Regions from separate parts of the Arthrobacter sp. ERGS1:01 genome, predicted to be linked through region 1. Evidence: riboswitches for the same ligand, from Rfam matches in the RefSeq annotation. Region 1 holds a riboswitch; each other region holds the start of a gene.

Evidence for each region. Region 1 has a riboswitch for thiamine pyrophosphate ahead of AL755_RS17570 (3-oxoacyl-ACP reductase). Riboswitches for the same ligand answer to the same signal wherever they lie in the genome.
Region 2: it holds a riboswitch for thiamine pyrophosphate, as region 1 does, so the genes downstream of both, AL755_RS12895 (bifunctional hydroxymethylpyrimidine kinase/phosphomethylpyrimidine kinase) here and AL755_RS17570 (3-oxoacyl-ACP reductase) in region 1, are expected to answer to the same signal.
Region 3: it holds a riboswitch for thiamine pyrophosphate, as region 1 does, so the genes downstream of both, AL755_RS20680 (ECF transporter S component) here and AL755_RS17570 (3-oxoacyl-ACP reductase) in region 1, are expected to answer to the same signal.

The regions. Positions count from the first base shown of each region.
Region 1 covers NZ_CP012479.1:2,998,790-3,006,106, forward strand. The annotation lists gene AL755_RS17565 (LLM class flavin-dependent oxidoreductase) at 1-1,024, opposite strand, end outside; gene AL755_RS17570 (3-oxoacyl-ACP reductase) at 1,024-1,788, opposite strand; TPP riboswitch at 1,856-1,950, opposite strand; gene AL755_RS17575 (ATP-binding protein) at 2,042-3,343, opposite strand; gene AL755_RS17580 (MFS transporter) at 3,631-5,049, opposite strand; gene AL755_RS17585 (malonic semialdehyde reductase) at 5,170-5,799, shown strand; gene AL755_RS23280 (family 20 glycosylhydrolase) at 6,152-7,317, shown strand, end outside.
Region 2 covers NZ_CP012479.1:1,987,215-1,994,531, reverse strand. The annotation lists gene AL755_RS12900 (Rne/Rng family ribonuclease) at 1-1,192, shown strand, start outside; TPP riboswitch at 1,303-1,401, shown strand; gene AL755_RS12895 (bifunctional hydroxymethylpyrimidine kinase/phosphomethylpyrimidine kinase) at 1,392-2,972, shown strand; gene rplU (50S ribosomal protein L21) at 3,286-3,594, shown strand; gene rpmA (50S ribosomal protein L27) at 3,648-3,905, shown strand; partial or broken gene obgE (GTPase ObgE) at 4,046-5,652, shown strand; gene proB (glutamate 5-kinase) at 5,642-6,793, shown strand; gene AL755_RS12870 (glutamate-5-semialdehyde dehydrogenase) at 6,814-7,317, shown strand, end outside.
Region 3 covers NZ_CP012479.1:3,694,854-3,702,170, forward strand. The annotation lists gene AL755_RS20670 (energy-coupling factor transporter transmembrane component T family protein) at 1-327, opposite strand, end outside; gene AL755_RS20675 (ABC transporter ATP-binding protein) at 324-1,901, opposite strand; gene AL755_RS20680 (ECF transporter S component) at 1,904-2,530, opposite strand; TPP riboswitch at 2,577-2,694, opposite strand; gene AL755_RS22685 (beta-N-acetylglucosaminidase domain-containing protein) at 2,845-6,033, opposite strand; gene AL755_RS20690 (DUF4235 domain-containing protein) at 6,316-6,576, shown strand; gene mnhG (monovalent cation/H(+) antiporter subunit G) at 6,573-6,965, opposite strand; gene AL755_RS20700 (monovalent cation/H+ antiporter complex subunit F) at 6,962-7,228, opposite strand; gene AL755_RS20705 (Na+/H+ antiporter subunit E) at 7,234-7,317, opposite strand, start outside.

The sequences.
Region 1 (7,317 bases):
TGATCCGCAGGATCGTGGCGTAGCGGCCCGCCGGCCCCGTGAAGTCCGACGCCGGCACCAGGGCCGGCACGGGAGCGTCAAGCTCCCAGCCGCTGCAGTCGCGTTGGACGAACCGGCCCAGTTGGGCCAACGAGGTCTCCACCGGCAGGGCGGCGTCCACGGCGGCTTGCTTGGCCAGCGCCTCCTCCCGGGTGGCGGCAACATAGGTGACCAGACCGGGCATGATGGCGACGGCGTCGGGATCCCGCCCGGCCTCGGCGATGCGGCGCTTGACGTCGGCGTAGTACGCCTGGGCGCTGGGCAGGTCATAGGCCACCGCATACACGCCCTCGGCATAGCTGGCGGCGAGTGCGCGGCCGGGCTCGGAAGCTCCGGCCTGGAACAGCACGGGCCGGCCCTGCGGCGAGCGCGGCACGTTCAACGGCCCGTCAACACTGAAATGCGCACCTTGGTGGAGCACGGGGCGCACCAGGGACGGATCCGCGTAACGCCCGGCCCGGTCCCGCAGCAGGGCGTCGCCGTCCCAGGAGTCCCACAGACCCTGTGCAACGTCAATGAATTCGGCGGCCCGGGCGTAGCGCTCCTCGTGCGGCGGCATGGCGGGCATCCCGTGGTTGCGGGCCTCGGCGTCGAACATGGACGTCACCACGTTCACGCCCATGCGACCGCCGCTGATGTGGTCCAGCGACGCCAGCATGCGGGCGGCGTGGAACGGCTCATAGAACGTGGAGGACACCGTGCTGACCAGCCCGATCCGATCGGTGGCCCGGGCAATGGCCGCCAGCATGGTCAGGGGTTCCAGGTGCCACAGCGGACCACTTGCCGGATCGCCGGCGGACTGGCCGTCGGCGAAGAAGACCGCGTCGAAGAGCCCGCGTTCGGCCACTTGGGCCAGCCGTTCGTAGAAGCGGATGTCGCCCAGCTCCGCAATCGGCGAGTCGGGCAGCCGCCAGGCCGCTCCGTGGTGGCCGCAGCCGTGCAGGAAAACGTTCAGGTGCAGTTGCCGGGCGGACGTGCCGGGCATCAGTTCATCACCAGTCCGCCGTCGACCATGAGGTTCTGGCCGGTCACCGACCGGGCCCACGGCGAGGCGAAGAACAGCACGGCGTCGGCGAGCTCGGCCGGCGTCGTGACCCGGCGCAGCGGCGTGGCTGCGGCAATGTAGTCGAACACCTCATCGGGGGTTGCGGCGCTCGCGTCGGTGGTGCGCAGCAGGCCGCTGGAGACCATGTTGACGCTGATGTTTTCCGGGCCGAGGTCCGCGGCCAGCGTGCGGGTCAGGGACAGCAGCGCCGCCTTTGCCGCCGTGTAGTCGTGGTACGGCACCACGGGGTTGTGGAACAGGTTGGTGCCGATGTTCACGACCCGGCCAAAGCCGTGCGCTTTCATGCCGGGCAGGGCCGCCTGCGTGGTGTTCAAGGCACCGCGGACGCTGCCGGAGAACTGGGCGTCAAAGTCGGCCCAGGCGATCCCGGCGGCGGTGGCGCGGGCGTCGCCGTTGAAGGAATACGCGGCCAGGGCGTTGTTCACGACGGTCGTGACGGGGGCGCCAAAGTGCTGCTCCGCCGCCGCGAACATGGCCGCCACCTCCTCCGGGCTGGTGACGTCACCCTGCACGGCCAGCGCCCGGTCCGGCCCGGCCTCGGTGGCCAGTTCCCGGGCACCGTCGGCGCTGCTGCGGTAGTTGAGCACCACCTTGGAGCCGGCACCCAAAAACGCCCGGGCGATGTGGGTGCCCAGGCCGCGGCCGGCACCCGTGACGAGCACTGTTTGTTCTGAAAACTGCATGGTACTCCACCTTGAAATAAGGCGAAAAGATGGGCACGGCGATGCTGCGCCGCGAAAGGCGGGCGCACAAAAACCGGCGGGACATCCCTTCGCTAGTGCTAACTAGATCAGGTTCAACGGGTGTGATTCTCAGCCCCGCAAGGGGCACCCCGTGTCACTGCCAGCGAGTCTAGCCGAAGCCCGCCGCCGCGCCGTTGCTGCGTTCAGCTTGTTACGTCCGGCTTGGTGCGTTCAGCTAACTATGTCCGGCTCGCTACGTCCGGGCCAGGGCGTCGATGTCCTCGAGGAAGTCCGCGGCCACGGCCTCGCTGACGGTGGCCCGGGTGTCGGCAATGGTCTCCAGGTAGTCGGCGGTGACCGGACCGCGCGGGTCGGTGAGAGGCCCGCCCACCCCGGCATCGACGTCGTACACGGCCTTTTCCAGGGCACGCTGGGAGGCGCTGCGTGCGGCAAACTCGATATCCGCCGGGGAGAAGCCGCTGCTGGCTGCGACCAGGCCGGCCACATCCACGTGTTCGAGCACGGTGTCCGGGATGAAGCGGCACCACATGGCGGTGCGGGCCTCGGCGTCGGGCAGGCCGATGGGGATGACGTAGTCGAAACGGCCGTGGCGCAGGAACGCCGAATCCAGTGAGCGGATGAAGTTCGTGGCGCACACCAGCAAGCGCCCGGGCTGGTCCCGGAAGGCCGGGATGATCTTCAGCAGCTCGTTGGTCACGCCCTGCATGGGCGAGGGCGGCTCCCCGGAGCGCTGCGAGGCGATCTCCTCCACCTCATCGATGAACACCACGGCGTGCTCCAGCTCGGCAATGTCCAGGAAGGTTTGGCGCAGCGCACCGGCCAGGCCGCCGGGCTCCCCCGCCAGCCGGGACGGAAAGACCTCCACGAACGGCCATTCCAGCCGGGACGCGATGGCCTTGGCGAAGGTGGTCTTGCCGGTGCCGGGCGGGCCGAACAGCACGACGGCGCGCGGCGGCACCACGCCGAACTCCTCGGCGAGCTCGGACTCGGCCAGCGGCAGCACGAGCCGGCGTTCCAGCAGTTCCTTCTCCGCCGTCATTCCGGCCACCCGGTGCCACAAGTCCCGCGGCAGCAGCCGGCCGCCCAGCTCTTCCAGGGCGCCCAGTTCGGCCCGCTGGACCGGGATGCGCCGCTCAAAGTAGCGCAGGTTCTTCTTCACCACGAAGCCGCGGTTGGAAAACGCCTCCACCCGGTTCTCGGTGTCCGGCATCAGGGCGGAGAGCTTGTTCAGCCCGTGCGCGGCCATGCGGTTTTCGACGGCGGCCAGCAGCGACGTGCCGATCCCCCGGCCGCGGAACTCGGGCAGCGTGGACAGGAACACGATCCAGCCCTGGTCGTGGGCGGCCCGGCCGACGGCGGCACCCACGATCTGTTCGCCCTGGACGGCCACCACGGCGTGGTCCTTCTCGCAGGAGGCCAGCACCTCGGACAGGTCATAGACGGGTTCCACCCCGCTGGCGCGCAGGGATTGCCACAGGGACAGGATCCCCTCCACGTCCTGCGAGTGAAAATCCCGGATCTTCCACGATGTCATTGCCCAGCGCTCCTTTGCGTTGCCGTGCTAGGCATCATGGCACGGCCCGCCCGCGTGGGTCGAGGGGTGTCCACGGGCGGCCGTTCCCTTATGCGCACGGGTGGCCCGGGGCGCTGCGCATATGCCAAGGCGTCCGCACTTATGCGCCGAACCCCCGGCGGGTCCGGCGCACGCACCACACGGGCGCCAGACCCAGTTCGGGTTTGGCGCATAAGGTGGACGGCCCGTGAAACTCTGCATCGAACTCACGGCGAATCGGTCGCATAAAGGAAAGTGGCCACGCCCGGTTACCGGGCCTGCACCGCTTCGCCGGCCGTGCGGTGCATGAGCAGTGCCTCCACCACCGGATAGAGCATGAGCACCCCGAGCACGGCGAAGGTCCACTGGTAGGCGGTCACCGGCGTCGTGCCCTGGACCGGGGCCAGCAATGTCTCGGCGGCGCGGAGGATCAAGGCGCCAACGGCCACGCCCAGCCCGGTGGCGATCTGCGCGATTGTGGACGAGAGCGTGTTGGCGCCGGACATCCGGGCCCTCGGCACGTCGGCGAACTGCAGCGTGTTGTAGGCGCTGAAGCCGATGGAGCGCAGCACGCCGCTGGCAAACAGGACGGCGGCAATGACGGGCAGCGGCGTGGCGGGCTGCAACAGGGCGCACGCCCCGAGCACCAGCGCGCCGCCGCCGGCGCTCAGCAGCACGATTGCACGGAAGCCGAACTGCCGGATCAGCGGCGTCGTGGCGGGCTTGATGAGCACGTTGCCGGCAAAGACGGCCATGGTCATCAGCCCGGCTTCAAATGCGCTCCAGCCAAAACCGAGCATGAACATCAGCGGCAGCAGGAACGGCACGGCGTTGATGACGAGCCGGTACAGGGCGCCGCCGCCGTTGCCGATCCGGAACGTGGCAATGCGCAGCGCCCGCAGGTCCAGCAGCGGGTGGCGGGAGTGCCGGAACCACCACAGCGCCCCGCCGCCACTCGCCACCGACACACCAAGGAACAGCACGACGGCGACCCAGGGCGTGGGTGCCGCGCCAATCTGTTCGAGGCCGATCACCAGCGAGGCAAGGGCCACGCCACACAACACAAAGCCCGTCCAGTCCGGCGGCGGCACCTTGTGCGCGCGGATGTCCGGCACCACGCGCAGGGCCGTCACGAAGGCGATGATGCCGAGCGGCACGTTGATAAGGAAGATCCAGTGCCAGCTCGCATAGGTGGTCAGCAGGCCGCCCAGCGCCGGTGCGATGACGGGGGCCACGAGTGCCGGCCAGGTCAGGAACGCGATGGCGTCCAGGAACTCCTTCCTGTCGGCATCCCGGAGCACCACCAGCCGGCCCACCGGCACCATCATGGCCGCGCCCATGCCCTGGAGCATGCGGGCGCCGCACAGGAACGCCAGGTTGGGGCTCAGCGCACACAGCAACGACGCAAGGGTGAAGACCGCAATGGCGGCCGTGAACACGCGGCGCGCACCGTACCTTTCGGCCAGCCAGCCGCTGATGGGGATGCCCACTGCAAGGGTGATAAGGTAGGCCGTCATGGCCAGGTTGATATCCACGGGCCGGACGTGCAAATCGGCGGCCATGCCGGCCGCGGCGGTGGAGATGATGGTGCCGTCCAGGATCTCCATGAAGTAGGTGCCGGCCACCAAAAGGGCCAGGGCGCGGCTGAAGGAGGAGGCACGGGCCGGCGTCGAACTTGAATTTCCCACCGCCCAAGCCTAGCGAGCACACGGCTGCGTGACACAACTCACGGCCGGGATGGAAACAAAACGTCGCCCGCCGGCGCTGAACCACTACGAAAGCAAATTCTTCGAAGAAAGTGTGAAAGCATGAGCGTCGACATCGCCACCGAAATCAACCTGCAGGACGAACTCATCTTGGATGCGGATGCTGCGGCGGCGTTGTTCCTGGATGCGCGTACGGCCAACAGCTGGGCCGACGACGAGATCTCGGACGAGACGCTGCAGGCCGTGTACGCGCTGACCAAGATGGGCCCGACCGCCTTCAATATGCAGCCGCTGCGCATCAGCTGGATCCGTTCGGCCGAGGCCCGCGAGCGCCTGGTGGCCCACATGGGCGACGGCAACAAGGCCAAGACGCTGACCGCCCCGGTGGTTGCGCTGCTCAGCTACAACAAGGACTGGCACGAACTCCTGCCCACCACGGCACCGCACATGGCCGGCATGATTCCCATGTTCGAGGAGAACGTCGCCGTCCGCCACGCGATGGCCGCGAACAACGCCCACCTGCAGGCCGGCTACTTCGTGATGGCAGCCCGTGCGGCAGGCCTGGCCGCCGGCCCGATGACCGGTTTCGACATGGAAGGCATGGACGCCGAGTTCAACGCCGACTCCACCCACCAGGTGTTCATGGTGGTCAACCTGGGCAAGCCCAACGGCGTCGTGGACCGCGACCGCCTGGCCCGCCTCGAGTTCGATGTGGCCACCGAGACCCTCTAGAGAATTTATTTCGCCAAATAAGTCCCGGCGAAAAATAAACTTTCAGCACTAAAGCGCCGCCCTCCGCACAATGTCGGAGGGTGGTGCTTTTTTGCTGTTATGGCTCCCATGGCCGCCGGAATATAGCATATTCACCCTCGGCGAAGCTGGCTGATTTTCAGGAATTCACCGGCCACCCGTACCAAAGAAGCCCTGAAATTCGGGGCTCAAAGCCCGTCAAACCGCGCCAGTGCGCGTCAATCACCCTTTCCAATCCCATGTGTGATCGATAACATCGAAGTCGTGTGATTTATGTCTCCCGATTCGAAAAAAGGATGAACACGTGCACTCCATGTGGAAAAAGACTTTGGCGATGGCGGTGGTTGCCCCGGCCATGTTGCTGACCATGACGGCGGCACCCGTCGTCGCGGCGCCCGGCGACCCCGTCAGCAAGAACGTGGCCCTGGCCAGCGCCGGCGCCACCGTGACCGCCTCGGGCAATGAGCAGGTTGGCGTCCACCAGATGGGCGACGCGATCGACGGCGACGCCACCTCGCGCTGGTCCTCGAACACCTCGGACACCGCGTCACTGACCGTCAAGCTGGCCCAGCCGACCCTCATCAGCAAGGTCGTGATCAAGTGGGAGGCCGCTTGCGCCGCCAAGTACAAGCTGCAGGTCTCCACCAACGGCGTCGACTTCATCGATGCCACGGATGTCCAGAGCCGTCCCGATTGCGCCGCTGCGGCCAACGACGCCCCTGCACTGAACGCCGGGATCTCCACCACCAAGTACCAGTACGTGCGCATGCAGGGCATTGACCGCACGCCGATTGGCGGTGCCAAGTGGGGCATCTCCCTGTTCGAGTTCGAGGTGTGGGACACCCCCGCCGCCCCTGCCGCAAACGTGGCCCTGGCCGCCTCCGGCGCCACCGTGACCGCCACGGGCCAGGAAGTGGCCGGCCAGTGGGGACCGGCACTGGTCATCGACGGCGACGCCGACCGCTCCAAGCCGAACGCCTCGCAGTCGCGCTGGTCCTCCAACACCGCCGACAACGCCGCCATCACGGTCAAGCTGGCCCAGCCCACCCTGATCGACCACGTGACCATCGATTGGGAAAAGGCCTGCGCCGCCCAGTACAAGCTCCAGGTCTCCAACGACGGCAACAATTTCACCGATGCCACCGACGTCATTTCCCCCACCTGTGACGGGCGGGACAGCCAAAAGATCAAGGCGGCCCTGGCAGCCACCCCGTACCAGTACATCCGCATGCAGGGAATCGCCCGCACGCCCATCGGCGGGGTCAAGTACGGCATGTCCATGTGGGAATTCGAGGTGTGGACCGGCCCCGAGCCCGTCCCGGTGGTTCCCGCCGCCGGCATCAACCTGATCCCGATGCCCGTGAACATGACTACCCCGGACAAGGCGCCTTTCGTCCTTGGCGCGGGCTCACGCATTGTGGCCAACAACGCCGAGACGAAGGCCACCGGCAACTACCTGGCCGGCATCTTCCGCGCCTCCACCGGGCTGGCCCTGCCCGT
Region 2 (7,317 bases), 1.0 Mb from region 1:
CCACCGCATCGACGAGCAAATCTCCAAGGCCCTCGAGCGCAAGGTGTTCCTGCCCTCCGGCGGCTCCCTGGTGATCGACCGCACCGAAGCCATGACCGTGGTGGACGTCAACACGGGCAAGTTCACCGGCTCCGGCGGCAACCTCGAGGAAACCGTCACCAAGAACAACCTCGAAGCCGCCGAGGAAGTGGTCCGCCAGCTGCGCCTGCGCGACATTGGCGGCATCATCGTCATCGACTTCATCGACATGGTCCTTGAATCCAACCGCGACCTGGTGCTCCGCCGCCTGGTGGAATGCCTGGGCCGCGACCGGACCAAGCACCAGGTCGCCGAGGTCACCAGCCTTGGCCTGGTGCAGATGACGCGCAAGCGCATGGGTACCGGCCTGCTGGAAGTCTTCGGCGAGCAGTGTGAAACCTGTGCCGGCCGCGGCATGGTCACCCATGAGATTCCCGTGGAGCACCGCCGCGTGCACACCGTTGCCGCCGAGCAGCACCACCCGCAGCCGGTGCGTAACGATCACCGCGAGAGCGAACGCACGGCCAACCGCTCCACCCGCAGCGAACGCAAGCGCAACCGCAACCGCAACCAGCAGGGCGACGCCGAGGCGACGGATGCCGTCGAGGTCCAGGCGCCCGTCCATGACGACGCCACCGAGGCGGAGAAGGCCCAGAAGGCCACTGCCGCCCGGGCTGCGTTGGCCAACATTGCCGCCGCGGCCGCTGCAGCGCACCACGAGGACCACCACGAGCACCACGAGGCCGTGCCGGTGAACACCCTGCCCACGAGCCTGGGTGACACCGCGACGCTGACCCTGGGCGGGGAAGCCGTGGAGCTGCCGCGCGGACACCACCAGGACGACGCCGACCACCTCGCCGACCCGGCCGCCGCACTTGCCGGACTTGCCGAGGCACTCGACCAGCTCTCCGGCCCGCACGATGCGGCAGCGGAGCACGATGCCGCCGGCGGGAACCGCTCGCGGTCACGCCGCGGACGCCGCAACCGCAGTGCCCGCAGCGCCCAGGGCGGTGCGGAGACGAGCGTTGAAACGTCCGACGCCGTCGCGCACGCCCACGGATCCCCGGCGCACAGCAGCGCCGCCGTGGAACGCCCGGCGCCCGCAGTGGCCCAAAAGAAGGCGGCGGAGCCGATCATCATGTTGGGTGTCGGCGTCCCGGCGTCCGAGCTTTAGCCCGCACCCTTAGCTGACCCGCAACAGTGGTTGGAATTTCAAGTTTCGTTGAAATTCCGGCCACTGTTGCGGGTCAGTTTTCGTTAAGGGCGGGCAACGGAACTAGGCTGGAAAAAGACACGGGGTGCCGGACTATCAGGGCCGGCTGAGAAAAGACCCGTTGAACCTGTCCGGTTAGCACCGGCGAAGGGATGTCCGGATGAATCACAACACCTCAACTGTGCCTGTCATTGCATTGCCTAATACTGCACGGCCTAATACTGCACGGCCCGCGACGGCGTCACCCGCTTCCGGGGTGCCCGGCACCGTGGTGCGACACCCGCGCGTGCTGAGCATCGCCGGTTCCGATCCCTCCGGAGGGGCCGGCATCCAGGCGGACATCAAGGCGATTTCCGCCCACGGCGGTTACGCCATGGCCGCGATCACGGCGTTGACGGCACAAAACACCCGCGGTGTGGCGGACGTGCACGTGCCGCCGGCCGAGTTCCTGGGCCGCCAGCTTGATGCCCTGTCCGCGGACATCACCCTCGACGCCGTCAAGATTGGCATGCTTGGCACTGCCGAGGTGATTGCAACCGTGGGGGAGTGGTTGGCGGAAACCCGGCCCGCCGTCGTCGTCCTTGACCCCGTCATGGTTGCCACGAGCGGCGATTCCCTTGCCGGGGAGGGCACCCTGGAGGGCCTGCGCGGCCTGCTGGCCCAGGCCCACCTGGTGACCCCCAACCTGCCCGAGCTGGCGGCGCTGCTCGGTGAGCCGGAGGCCGGCAATTGGGAGGCGGCCCTGCAGCAGGGCAAGGTGCTGGCCGCCTCCGCCGACATCCACGTGCTGGTCAAGGGCGGGCACCTGGCCGGGCCCGAATGCCCGGACGCCCTGATCGGCCCCGACGGCGCCATGGCCCACTTCAGCTCCGGCCGCGTCGACACGCCCAACACGCATGGCACCGGCTGCACCCTGTCGGCAGCCCTGGCCACGGTGCAGGTCACCACGGGAGATTGGGTGCTCACCGTGGAACGCGTCAAGCAATGGCTCACGCGGGCGCTGGAGACTTCCGCCGAGCTGGTCGTGGGGCACGGGCACGGGCCCGTCAACCACTTCCATGAGCTGTGGGAGTCGGTGCCGCCCGCGGCGGGCGCCTTTGGCCGCGAACTCTGGGCGGACGCGGCCGGCCCAATGGCCGCCATCCTTGACCTTGACTTCATCAAGGACCTGGCCGACGGCACGCTTCCGGAAGCCCATTTTGCCTACTACCTGGCGCAGGACGCCATGTACCTGAACGCGTATTCGCGGGTGCTTGCCCGGGCCAGCGAACTGGCCCCCACCGAGGAGGAGCAGCGTTTCTGGGCCGGTGGGGCGCAAAATTGCCTGGCCGTGGAGCTGTCCCTGCACCGGGACTGGCTCAGCAAGCACCCCGCCACGGTGGAACAGGGGCCCGTGACGAAGCACTATGTCGACCACCTGCAGGCGGCCGCGTTTGCCGGCAGCTATGGCGAAGTCGTGGCGGCCGTGCTGCCCTGCTACTGGCTGTACGCCGAGGTGGGCCGGGTGCTGCACGCCGATTACACCAGCCGCAGCGCCGGCCACCCCTACGGGAGCTGGCTGGAAACCTATGCGGACGAGGCGTTTGCCCAGGCCACCGAAACGGCCATTTCGATCGTCGACGCCGCGGCCCGCCGAGGCTCGGAACAAGAACGTGCCCGCATGCGCACGGCCTTCGCGCACTCGGCCCAATACGAGGTGGACTTCTTCGACGCACCCCGGCTGCACGCCGTAGGTGATTAACGCCACGGACCTGGGGCGGAAAAACACGGCGCGTCGCGGCTTATGAATACACCCGGGGGCACAAAGCAGGCTAAGGTGGTTCTGCACGGTTCCGTTGAACGGGCGGGGCAGGCGGATTACGGTTCGTTTACTCCCTGGTCGATGGCGCGGAACCAGTCTCATTTGCGGCCGGAGCAAGAGTTAGCGTATTCTTGATCTTCGGTGCTTACGCCAACACTTAGGGCAACCACTCCATGGTAGAACTCCATTGAGGTCCACGGCGTTGAGGCACATAAATTCTTTGTTATAAACGTCGAGAGAAGTGAGTTCCCCAGTGGTGTACGCGATTGTCCGCGCAGGCGGCCGTCAAGAAAAGGTTTCCGTCGGAGACTACGTGACCATGAACCGCGTCCCCGGTGGAGTTGGCAGCACGCTTGAGCTGCCCGCTTTGCTCCTGGTCGATGGTGAGACAATCACCACCGCCGCGAAGGACCTGGCTAATGTGAAGGTTACGGCTGAGAAGTTGGAGGATCTTCGTGGACCGAAGATCGTCATCCAGAAGTTCAAGAACAAGACCGGCTACAAGAAGCGTCAGGGCCACCGTCAGGAACTGTCCAAGGTCAAGATCACCTCGATCGCTTAATCAAGCGAACCTGTAGATCCTCTTAAACTTAAGTCAAAAGGTAGGCATTTCAAATGGCACATAAAAAGGGTGCGAGTTCCACTCGCAACGGTCGTGACTCCAACGCTCAGTACTTGGGCGTCAAGCGCTTCGGCGGTCAGGTTGTCAAGGCGGGCGAGATCATCGTTCGCCAGCGCGGCACCCACTTCCACCCGGGCGAGGGCGTAGGTCGCGGAAACGACGACACGCTGTTCGCACTGGAAGCCGGCGCTGTCGAGTTCGGTGCGCGTCGTGGACGTCGCGTCGTGAACATCGTCGCAGCTGCGGTCTAATATTTCAGTAAAACCTCGTGGAGCGGGCCGCATGGCTCGCTCCACAGGCTTTTAACAAGCACACGCTTTGCATCTAGGGGTCAAACCCCACGCGGACTAGAATTGGTGCGCACCAGCAAGTACTAATCAAGGAGAATTCATTGGCCAGCTTTGTTGACCGGGTTGTATTGCACGTATCCGGCGGGACAGGCGGCCATGGCTGCGTCTCGGTCCACCGGGAGAAGTTCAAGCCCCTCGGCGGACCCGATGGTGGCAAGGGCGGCGACGGCGGCGACGTCATCCTGCGCGTGAGCGCCCAGACCACCACCCTCCTTGACTACCACCACGCACCCCACCGCCACGCCTCCAACGGCGGCCCCGGCATGGGTGACTGGCGCGACGGAAAGATCGGCGAATCGCTGGTCTTGACCGTCCCCGACGGCACCGTCGTCAAGGACAAGGCCGGAAACGTCCTGGCCGACCTCGTCGGCGAAGGCTCCGAATATGTTGCCGCGGCCGGCGGCCAGGGCGGGCTCGGCAACGCAGCACTGTCCTCGCTCAAGCGCAAGGCCCCCGGATTCGCCCTGCTCGGCATCGAAGGTGACGAGCGCGACGTCGTCCTTGAGTTGAAGTCGATCGCCGACATCGCCCTGGTTGGCTTCCCGTCCGCCGGAAAATCCAGCCTGATCGCCGCGATGTCGGCCGCACGGCCCAAGATTGCCGACTACCCCTTCACCACCTTGATCCCGAACCTGGGCGTGGTCCAGTCCGGCGACGTCCGCTTCACGATTGCCGACGTCCCGGGCCTCATTGAAGGCGCCAGCGAGGGCAAGGGCCTGGGCCACCACTTCCTGCGCCACGTGGAGCGCTGCGCCGCCCTGGTGCACGTGCTTGACTGCGCCACCCTGGAAGCCGACCGCGACCCGATCTCCGACCTCGCCGTGATCGAAAGCGAACTTGACCGCTACGCCGTCGACATGAGCTTCGCCGGCGCCGACGGCGACGTGGTGCCGCTCAACGAGCGCCCCAAGCTCATCGCCCTGAACAAGGTCGATTCCCCCGACGGCCGCGACATGGCCGGATTTGTCCGTGCCGACCTCGAGGCCCGCGGCTACCGCGTGTTCGAGGTCTCCGCCGCCAGCCACGAGGGCCTGCGCCAGCTGGGCTTCGCGATGGCCGAAATCGTCCAGAGCGCCCGCGACGCGATTGCCGCCGCCCCCGTGAAGGCAACCCCCGTGGTGCTGCGCCCGCGCGCCGTCAATGCGGTCCCGTTCACGATCCGCCGTGAAGAGAAGAACCTCGAACCGCTGTTCCGCGTCATGGGCGAAAAGCCCGAGCGCTGGGTCCGCCAGACCGACTTCCAAAACGAGGAAGCGATCGGCTACCTCGCTGACCGCCTGGCCAAGGCCGGCGTGGAGACGGGCCTGTTCAAGGCCGGCGCCACCCCCGGGGACACCGTGGTCATTGGCGGCGAAGACGGCATGATCTTCGACTGGGAGCCGACCATGATGGGCGGCGCCGAGCACCTGGCCGCCCCCGCGGCACCGACCTGCGCCTGCTTGACCTTGGCGACCGCCCCACGCGTGCACAAAAGCGCGAGGAGCAGCAGGACCGCCGCGACGCCAAGGCTGCCGCCCGCGCCGAGCTGGAAGCCGAGCGCAAGGCCGGCGTCTGGACCGAGTCCACCAACCGCAAGCACGTCAAGGACGCCGTCATCGAGGCCGACCTTGACGCCGAGGGCGGTGCGTCGGACAACGATGGGCTCTAACGTGGAGGCCGGCCAGACGGTCGCCGAGTCACGCTCGGCGATCGCCTCGGCCGCAAGGATCGTGGTGAAGGTCGGCTCGTCGTCGCTGACCTCGGTGGCCGGCGGAATCTCCGAGGCCGCCCTCAAGGCGCTGGTGGATGTGCTCGCGCGGCGCCGCCTGGCGGGCACGGAGATCATCCTGGTCTCCTCCGGCGCCATCGCCGCGGGCCTCCTTCCGCTGGGCCTGGCCCGCCGTCCCAAGGACCTGGCCACGCAGCAGGCCGCGGCCAGCGTGGGCCAGGGCTTGCTGATGGCGCACTACAACAGTGCGTTCATCGGCCACGGCGTCACGGTCTCCCAGGTCCTGCTCACCGCCGAGGACCTGACCCGCCGCCGCCAATACGTCAACGCCCACCGGGCGCTGGAACGGCTGCTGCACCTGGGCGTGGTGCCCATCGTCAACGAAAACGACACCGTAGCCACGCACGAGATCCGCTTCGGCGACAACGACCGCCTGGCGGCCCTCGTGGCGCACCTGGTCAAGGCCGACGCCCTGGTGCTGCTCTCCGACGTCGACTCCCTCTATGACGGCCCGCCGTCCGAGGGCGCCGTGCGCATCAGTACGGTGGATTCCCCCGAAGACCTCGAGGGCATCGTGATCGGCAGTGCAGGCAAGGCCGGCGTCGGCACCGGCGGCATGGCCACCAAGGTCCAGGCCGCATTGATCGCCGCCGAAACCGGCATCCCCGCCCTCGTCACCTCGACGGCGAACGCCGGGGCGGCACTGGCCGGCGAGGACGTGGGCACCTGGTTCAGCATCAACGGCAGCAAGCGCCCCGTGCGCATGCTGTGGCTGGCCCACCTTGCCGACATCCGCGGCCGCCTGGTGCTCGACGACGGCGCGGTCCGGGCCGTGCGGGAGCGGCACAAGTCCCTGCTCCCGGCCGGCATCGTCTCCGTCTCCGGCGACTTCGACGCCGGCGACGCCGTGGAGATCGCTGATACCGCCGGCAACGTGATCGCGCACGGCCTGGTGAACTACACCTGCGCCGACCTGCCCCAGATGCTGGGCCGCTCCACGAAGGAGCTGGCCCGCGAATTGGGCCGGGAATACGAACGCGAGGTAGTGCACGTGGACGACTTGGTGCTCCTGGCCACATAAGCGTGCCTTACACTTAAGCCATGACCGAGCAGATTGTTGAACAAAGTGTCGTCGCCGGGATTCGTGAAATCACGGACCGGGCCCGTTTGGCCTCGCGCCGCATGGCCGGTGCCAACCGCGCCCTGAAGGACAAGGGCCTGCGCGCCATGGCCGCCGCCCTCCTTGCCCAGCAGGAACCCATCCTGGCCGCCAACGCCCGGGATCTTGCCGCGGGGCGGGAGAATGGCACGTCGGCGGCCATGCTTGACCGGCTCACGCTGACCCCGCCGCGCATCCAGGGCCTCGCGGACGCATTGGAAAACCTGGCGTCCCTGCCCGACCCCGTGGGCAATGTGGTCCGCGGCCAAACACTGCCCAACGGCCTGCGCATGCGCCAGGTCAACGTTCCCCTGGGTGTCGTGGCGGCCATATACGAGGCACGCCCCAACGTCACCGTCGACATTGCCGGCCTTGCGCTCAAGAGCGGCAACGCCGTGGTCCTGCGCGGCGGAACAGCGGCCGCCCACACCAACGACGCCCTGCTG
Region 3 (7,317 bases), 700 kb from region 1:
ACCCGCCGCCACGGAACCGCTGGTAAATGTCACCGGACCCAGGGCCAGCAGCATTTCGCCCGTCTTCGGAGCCAGCAGCGCCGTCCCGTAACCGCCAACGATCGCCGCGAACAAGATGGGCCAGCCGCGGCGCAGGAGCGTCCGCACGCCCAGTCCTGCCAGCGGCAGCAGCAGGCATTCAAGCACCAGCGCCACGGTGGCCGAGACCCAGTCGACGCTGACGAGCAGCACGACTGTCACGGCAATCCCGGCACCCAGTTTGGCGAGCGGGTTTGCCCCGGCAAGCCAGGCGGTGGACCGTGGGGCGGCCATGACGTCGACGCTCATCGCTGCACCGCCTTGGCGTGCCGGGTCCCCGCAACGGGGCCCTCAACCAGGAGCTCGGAGGGATCCGCCCCGTCGGCGGCGTCGCCGAGCACCAGCCGATCGCCGCCCAAGACGCGGGTGAAGAGCTCGTCGTGGGTCACGGAGACCACGGCCGTGCCGGCGTCGAGCAGCTCGGTCAGCAGCGACGCGAGCTCGGCCCAGGTGTTGGCGTCCTGGCCAAAGGTAGGTTCGTCCAGGACCAGCACCTGCGGGCTTGCGGCCAGCACGGTGGCCACGGAGAGCCGGCGTTTTTCCCCGCCGGAGAGCGTGAATGGATTTGCGTCGGCCACGTGTTCCAACCGCAGCCGGGCCAGCAGATCATCCACCCCGTCGCCGCCACGGCCCAGCAGCCTCGGCGAGAACAGCAGTTCGTCGCGCACGCTGCCGGTGACAAATTGGTGTTCAGGCTCCTGGAATACGGTGCCGATCCGCTCAATCAGCTCCCGGCCCCGCCACTTCAGCGGCGAGCCACCGGCGCCGCGCGCCAGCAGTTCCGTTGCCGCCAGGTGGCCGCCCGCGGCGGGCAGCAAACCCGCCAGGGTCAGGGCCAGCGTGGACTTGCCGGCACCGTTGGGGCCCGTCACGCTCAGCGCCCGGCCGGCCGAAATCCGCACCGACGGGACGATTGCGGCGGGCGCGGCGGGGTGCCGCCGCCGGCTTTTGAGCCGTGAGACGGCGAGGTCCGAGGCCTCCAGCAGGAGCTGCGGACCGGCGTCGGACTTCTGTTGGGGCGCACGGGGGCGCGTGGCCGGCACGTGGCCGGGCACCCACACGCCGGCCGCGGCCAGCATGCCCGCGGCCTGGGCCAGGACGGTTTCGGGCGGGCCGTCCAGCAGCACGCCGCCCGGTTCTCCCGCGGCGGCCGGGGCCAGGACCACGATCCTGTCCACCACGTCCAGCCAGACGGCGACCCGGTGCTCCACGACGACCAGGGTTGCCCCCGTCGCATCGAGGCTGCGGCGGACCGCGTCGCGGACCTCCACCACACCGGCCGGGTCAAGGTTGGCCGTGGGTTCATCGAGCAGCAGCAGTCCGGGCTCCATGGCCAGCATGCCGGCCAGGCCCAGGCGCTGCTTTTGTCCGCCGGACAGGGCCGAACTGGGGTGGTCGAAGGGCAGTTTCAGCCCCACGGCGTCCAGCGCGGCCGGCACGCGGCGCCAAATTTCCTCCCGCGGCACGGCGAGGTTTTCGGCGCCGAAGGCGACGTCGTCGCCCACGCGGGAAAGCACCACCTGGGCGTCGGGGTCCTGCTGCATGAGCCCGGCACGGCCCCGTGACTCGGGCACGGGCCGGCCGTCGATGAGCAGGCTGCCGAACTCGTCGGCCTCCTCGTCGGCACCCAGCACCCCGGCCAGGGCGTGCAGAAGCGTTGACTTCCCGGCGCCCGAGGGGCCCAGCAGGAGCACGCGTTCGCCCGGGGCGATGTCCAGGTCAAGGTCGTGGATGGCCTTGTTGGCGCGGCCGGAGTGCTGCCAGCCCCACCCCCTGGCCGTGATCCGTGCCGGAACTGCCCCGCGATGGTTCGCGGCTGGCACGCTTACATCACCGGTTCGGTGGCGGCGCCGCGGGAGGGCAGGTTGGCCAGGGCTCCGGTGCGGGACAGTCCGCGGACGGCCAGCCAGGACAGTAGCCCGGCGATGACGGCGCCGGAGATGGCGGCCAGCACCACGTAGACGGCCTTCCAGCCGAACGCCCACTCCACGTTGTAGACGAGGGAGTCGTTCAGGCCCATGGCCACGCCGGCCAGTGCGCCGGCGAACAGGGCCACCGGCAGCGAGAACTTGCGGTAGCGGAACAGCGCGAACGCTGCTTCCGCCCCGATGCCCTGGACCAGCCCGGACAGCAGTACGGTGAAGCCGAAGTGGGTGCCCAGCAGGCTTTCGACGACGGCCGCGACCAGTTCGCAATACAGGGCTGCGCCGGGTTTGCGGATCACCAGGCCGCCGATGACGCCGGCAATGAGCCAGCCGCCGCCGTACAGCCCGCCGAGGGGCGGGAAGGCGACCGTGACGGCGGCGATGACGCCGTAGCCGGCGGACCACAGCCAGAAGATGACGCCGACGGCGACGGCCAGTACCGACGCCACCACGATGTCCACCACGCGCCAGGTGCTGGTGGGTGTTGCTTTGGGGTTTGCGGGCGCGCCCGCGAATGACTTGCTCATGTGTCCTCCTTTGCAGGAGGGGCGGCCGCGGCGGTATTTCCGCGCAGCCGAAGAGAACTCGACTCCCTTCGCCGGTACTAGCCGGAGCAGGTTCGAGGGTCTGCGGCGAACCGCACTCTCAGCGCCGGTACCCAAGGCGGGTAGACGCTCCCCTGTCGTGTTGAATTGCGGCTTCAGTCTACAGCGAAGCCCCCTGCGGGGTGAATGGGCGTGGTCACAAACGCCCAACGGGAGCCCACCATGACAGGTGGACTCCCGTTGGGTACGCCCCGGACGCGGTCAGCGCCGGGCCGTTTTTGCCAGTACCGGCGCGCCTAGTGCTGGCGTGCCGAGCGGCGCCGGACCAGCAGCAGGCCGCCCAGCATCAGCAGCAGGGCGATGCCGCCGGCCGCACCCAGGCTGAAGCCGGTGCTGGCCAGGTTTCCACCGGCGGCAGGTGCCGTCGTGGTTGCCGCGGCGCTTGCCGGCGCCATGGAGGAGGCAGCGGCCGACGTCGTTGAGCTAGCCGAGGCCGTCGGGGCGGCGGACCCGCTCGGATCCATCGTCGCCGTTGCCGTCTTGCTCGGATCCGTCGTTGCCGTGGCCAAGCCAGTCGGGTCAGTGGTCGGCGTCGCCGTCTCGGAGGGATCCGTCGTCGGGTCGGTCGTCGGCGTCGCCGTGGGACCCGTGGTCGGGTCGGTCGTCGGCGTCGCCGTCTCGGTCGGTTCCGGTGCGGCGCCAATCAGCCGATCACTGCCCACCACGCCGGTGGTGCGCAGGCCCAGCTCGTAGATCACGGGCTTCTCAACGGCAGCCCGGGCCAGTGCCGGGGCCGCAGCTGCGGAAAACAGGATCCGCGCACCCGTGATTGAGTCCTGGGTCAGTGCCGCCTCCTGGAAGCTGAGCGAGGGGTCCAGCGTGCCCAGGGTGGTCCAGCCGTCGCCGGTCTGGACCTGGAGTTCGCCGGCGGCGTGGCCCACCACGACGATCGACTTGATGGCCTGGGCGCTCGGCAGCGTACGGGTCAGGTTTGAATCGGCAACGGGTGCCGTGGCCGCCTCGAATGCGGTGGAGATGTCGGCGTCGAAGGCGCTGGCCGGGCCGGTGCCGTTGGCGCCCGCGAGGTCGCTGCTCAGGTCGGTGATGACCGGGAACACCTGGAACTCGCGGACCTTGACCCACTGGCCGCCGGAGTTGACGGCCGCGGCCACCATGCGCACGTAGCGGGCCTGTACGGGGGTGGCGAAGCTTTGCTCGATGCGCGGCTTGGTGTCGAAGGTGCCGGCGGCAGTCCAGGCGGTGCCGTCCTCCGAGTACTCCACGCGGGCGTGGTAGATCATGTCGCCGGTGGTGGTGTCCGAATCCGACTGCTGGATCAGGACCTTGCCCACCGTCTTCACGGAGCCCAGGTCCACCGTGACGGAGGAGCCCACGGCCGGCGGGGCGCTTGACCACCAGAGGCTGGCGGGGTCGCCGTCGGTCATCTTGTTGGCCGTATTGTTCGAGTAGGTGCCCAGCGAGGAGCTGGCCGTGGCCGCGTACTTGCCGGCGGCGGGCGCTGCCGTGACGTTCAACCAGGTGTTGTAGCGTGCCTGGGCGGCGTCAATGAACGTCTGGAAGACGCCGTCGCCCACGGACGGGACGATGACGTTCTGGGCAATGCCGCCGTTTCCGTCAAGGTCGGGAACGGTGGCGGCCAGCGCCTGTGCCTTGGCGTCGCCGGCGGCCAGGACGGCGTCCGTGGCGACGGAGCCGTGGCCGGCCTTGATGCCCGTGAGCATGGTGATCTGCTTGTCCATGGCGTCGGCCCAGTGTGCGGCGGCGTCGATCCACGGCTTGGCGTCGTCGTAGAAACCCTTCATGGACATGGCGGACAGCGTTGCCGGGAGCGCCTTGATGACGGCCAGCCGGTCGGTCAGCGGCTTCATTCCGGCCGTGTTGCCGGCGTCGTACGCGGTCCAGAAGGCGGCGATGTCGGCGCTGAGGGCCGGTGCCGTCTGGGAGGTGGGGCGGTACGGCTTCCAGCTCTGGTTCAGGTCGACGAACACCTCAAGAGCGTTGCGCACGGCGGCGTCGGGGCCCGCAAGTTCGCTGATGATGGAGCTCTGCGTCGTGGCCGCGTTATAGGCGGGGCCGTTCCAGGAGTAGTCGGCAAAGCCGGCAAGATCGATCATGGAGGCGTAGGCCTCGATCATCGGGTTGGAGGTGATGCCGTCGATGTGCTTGTACAGGTTGGGGTCGCGGCCCTCCACCGGGTTCAGGAACAGGCGCCCGCGCTGGCCGTCGTTGACCGGCAGGTTGTCCCAGATGTACAGGTGGCTGGTGTTGTAGCTGACGGAGGCCTTCGTGACGGAGTCCTCGGTAATCTGGTCGGAGAAGACGCCTTCGCCGGTCCACTGGATCAGCACCGACTTGTCCACCATGAGGCCGAACTCGCCCTTATAGGGGTCGGCGCCGGAGCCGTTGTAGTTGGTGGGCACGGTCTGCAGCGGCTGGAGGTTGTTCGGCTTGATATAGCCGTTGACGATCCGGTTGAGGTAGAACGCCTGTGCGTCGGCCAGCTTCAGGAAGCCCGCCGCCTTGAACTTGTCAATGTCCGACTGGCACCGGAGGTTGAGCGGGATGTCGTCCAGGGCAACGTAGAAGCTGCTCACGCCAATGGAGCGCAGCTGGTCGAACTTGGCCGTGGTCTTGGCATAGTCGTCGTCGCTGGAATAGCAGACGTCGTTGCCCGGGGACAGTGCGAACGTGAAGTTCACGTGGTTGGCGTTGGCCGCGTCCACGAGTTCCTTCAGCTTGGCCAGTTCGGCGGGCGGGTACAGGTCCCGCCACTGGGAGCGCAGGTAGGGATCGTCCTTGGGCGTGTAGATGTAGGTGTTCATCTTGTGCTTGCCATAGAAGGCCAGCTGGTCCAGCCGGGCCTGGTGCGACCACGGGATGCCGTAGAAGCCCTCGATGGCGCCGCGAATCGACATGAGCGGCCAGTCCTTGACCTTCATGGCGGGCACGACGCCGGACTTCACGGTCTGGCTCAGGCTCTGCACGGCGTAGTAGGTGCCAGTGGCGTCCTTGCCGTCCAGCACCAGTGAAGGCTTGCCGGAAACGGTTCCGGTGGCAATGACGTAGCCGTTGGCGGCCAGTGCGTCGGCATTGCCGGCGCCGACGGCGGTCAGGGCGGCGGGCAGGGCGGCGTTGTCCGCCGTCGTGCCCAGGAAAACGGTGGCGCCCGCCGGGTTGGCCGCGTCAACGAAGCTGGCCGTGCCGCCCGCCTTCGCGATGACCTGGGCCAGCAGGGCCTTGGCCGAGGCGTCGGTGCCGGCACCGGCCGCGACCTTGACGGTCCCGGTCAGCGGGACGGGCACGCCGTCGGTGCTGATCTCCTGTGGTGCGGGCAGGATCTGTGGAACGGCCGGGGCGGCCTCCGCCGCCGGAAGGGACTGCGGCGACAATGCCATCATCCCGCCCCCCGCAACGATCGCCAGGGCCAAGGCCCCGGTGGCCGCATTCTTGATGACACGCCTCATGCTGCTGGTTCCCCTCAGTTGAAATGCAAGCGCCCGCACAGCTCGTGTTATGGATCACAAAATCGCGGGACAGTTGCTGCCACCCTAGTTACGCGGCAGTTAGTGCGTCAAATGATTACGTTCCACTCAGAAACCTTCAATTGCGGCTGGCCGGAGGCGGCGGTCGGCGCGCAGCCACCTCCGAAAACACCCATCAGCCCGGTTGCCGAAGCCACGCAAGCGGATAGGCTGGCAGCAGGAAACGCAGGGCCGGATCCGGCCGCGAAGCAAGGGGAGAAAACAGTGAATATTGTGTTCAAGTTGCTCGGCATGGGCGTCAGTCTCGGCGCCGGGTTCGTGGCCAGCAAGATCGTGGACACCGCGTGGGAAAAAAGTACCGGAAACAAGCCCCCCAAGGACGGTACCGACCTTGAGAACAGCCTGCGCTCGGCGCTGACGTTTGCCCTGGTCTCCTCGGCCGTGGCCGCCGTCATCCAGGTCCTGGCCGGGCGCACCACGCAAAAGGCGATCGCCCGCTTCAACCAGCACCCCGAAGAGGTCTAGCTGCCCCGCGTCCCGTGCGAAGGCGTCCCGTGCGGCGGGTCGACCGCCGCGGCCACCACGTCGTTGAGCTCGTCGACGCTGAGCAGTTCGGGGCGGCGGTGCTTGGTGCGGTAGCCGGCACGGCCCACCATGTGCGCCGAGACGGGCACCGTGAGCAGCTGGAACAGCCAGGCCACGAGCAGTACGGGCAGCAGCGACCACAGCCGCAACTGAAGGCCAACGGCCGTGAGCATCAGGAACAAGCCCAGCACCTGCGGCTTGGTGGCGGCGTGCATCCGGCTCATGAGGTCCGGGAACCGGAGCAGGCCGATCGCCGCGGCCAGGCTCATGAGCGAGCCCAGCACCAGGGCGACGCCGCTGAGGACATCGAGGATGCCGTCCACGCTCATGCCTCCTCCTTCCGATGCGCCACGAACCGTGCCACCGTGACCGAGCCAATGAAACCGATCACGCTCAACACCACCAACAGGGCCAGGTTGTCGGTGTGCCGGTTCAGGGCCATCTCGGTGGCCAGCGCCGCGCCAAAGATCGCCAGCAGGACGTCGGCGGCGATGACCCGGTCCAACAAGGACGGCCCGGCCGCAATCCGGTAAATGGTGCCGGCCGCCGCCAGGGACAGCACGACGGCGACAATCACCACCACGATCTGCATGCCTGTCATGACGCCTCCTTGCCGTTGGGGCCGCTAGTGCCGTTGATGGGACCAGTGCCGTTGCCGGGCCTGACGCCGGGTGCGGAGGA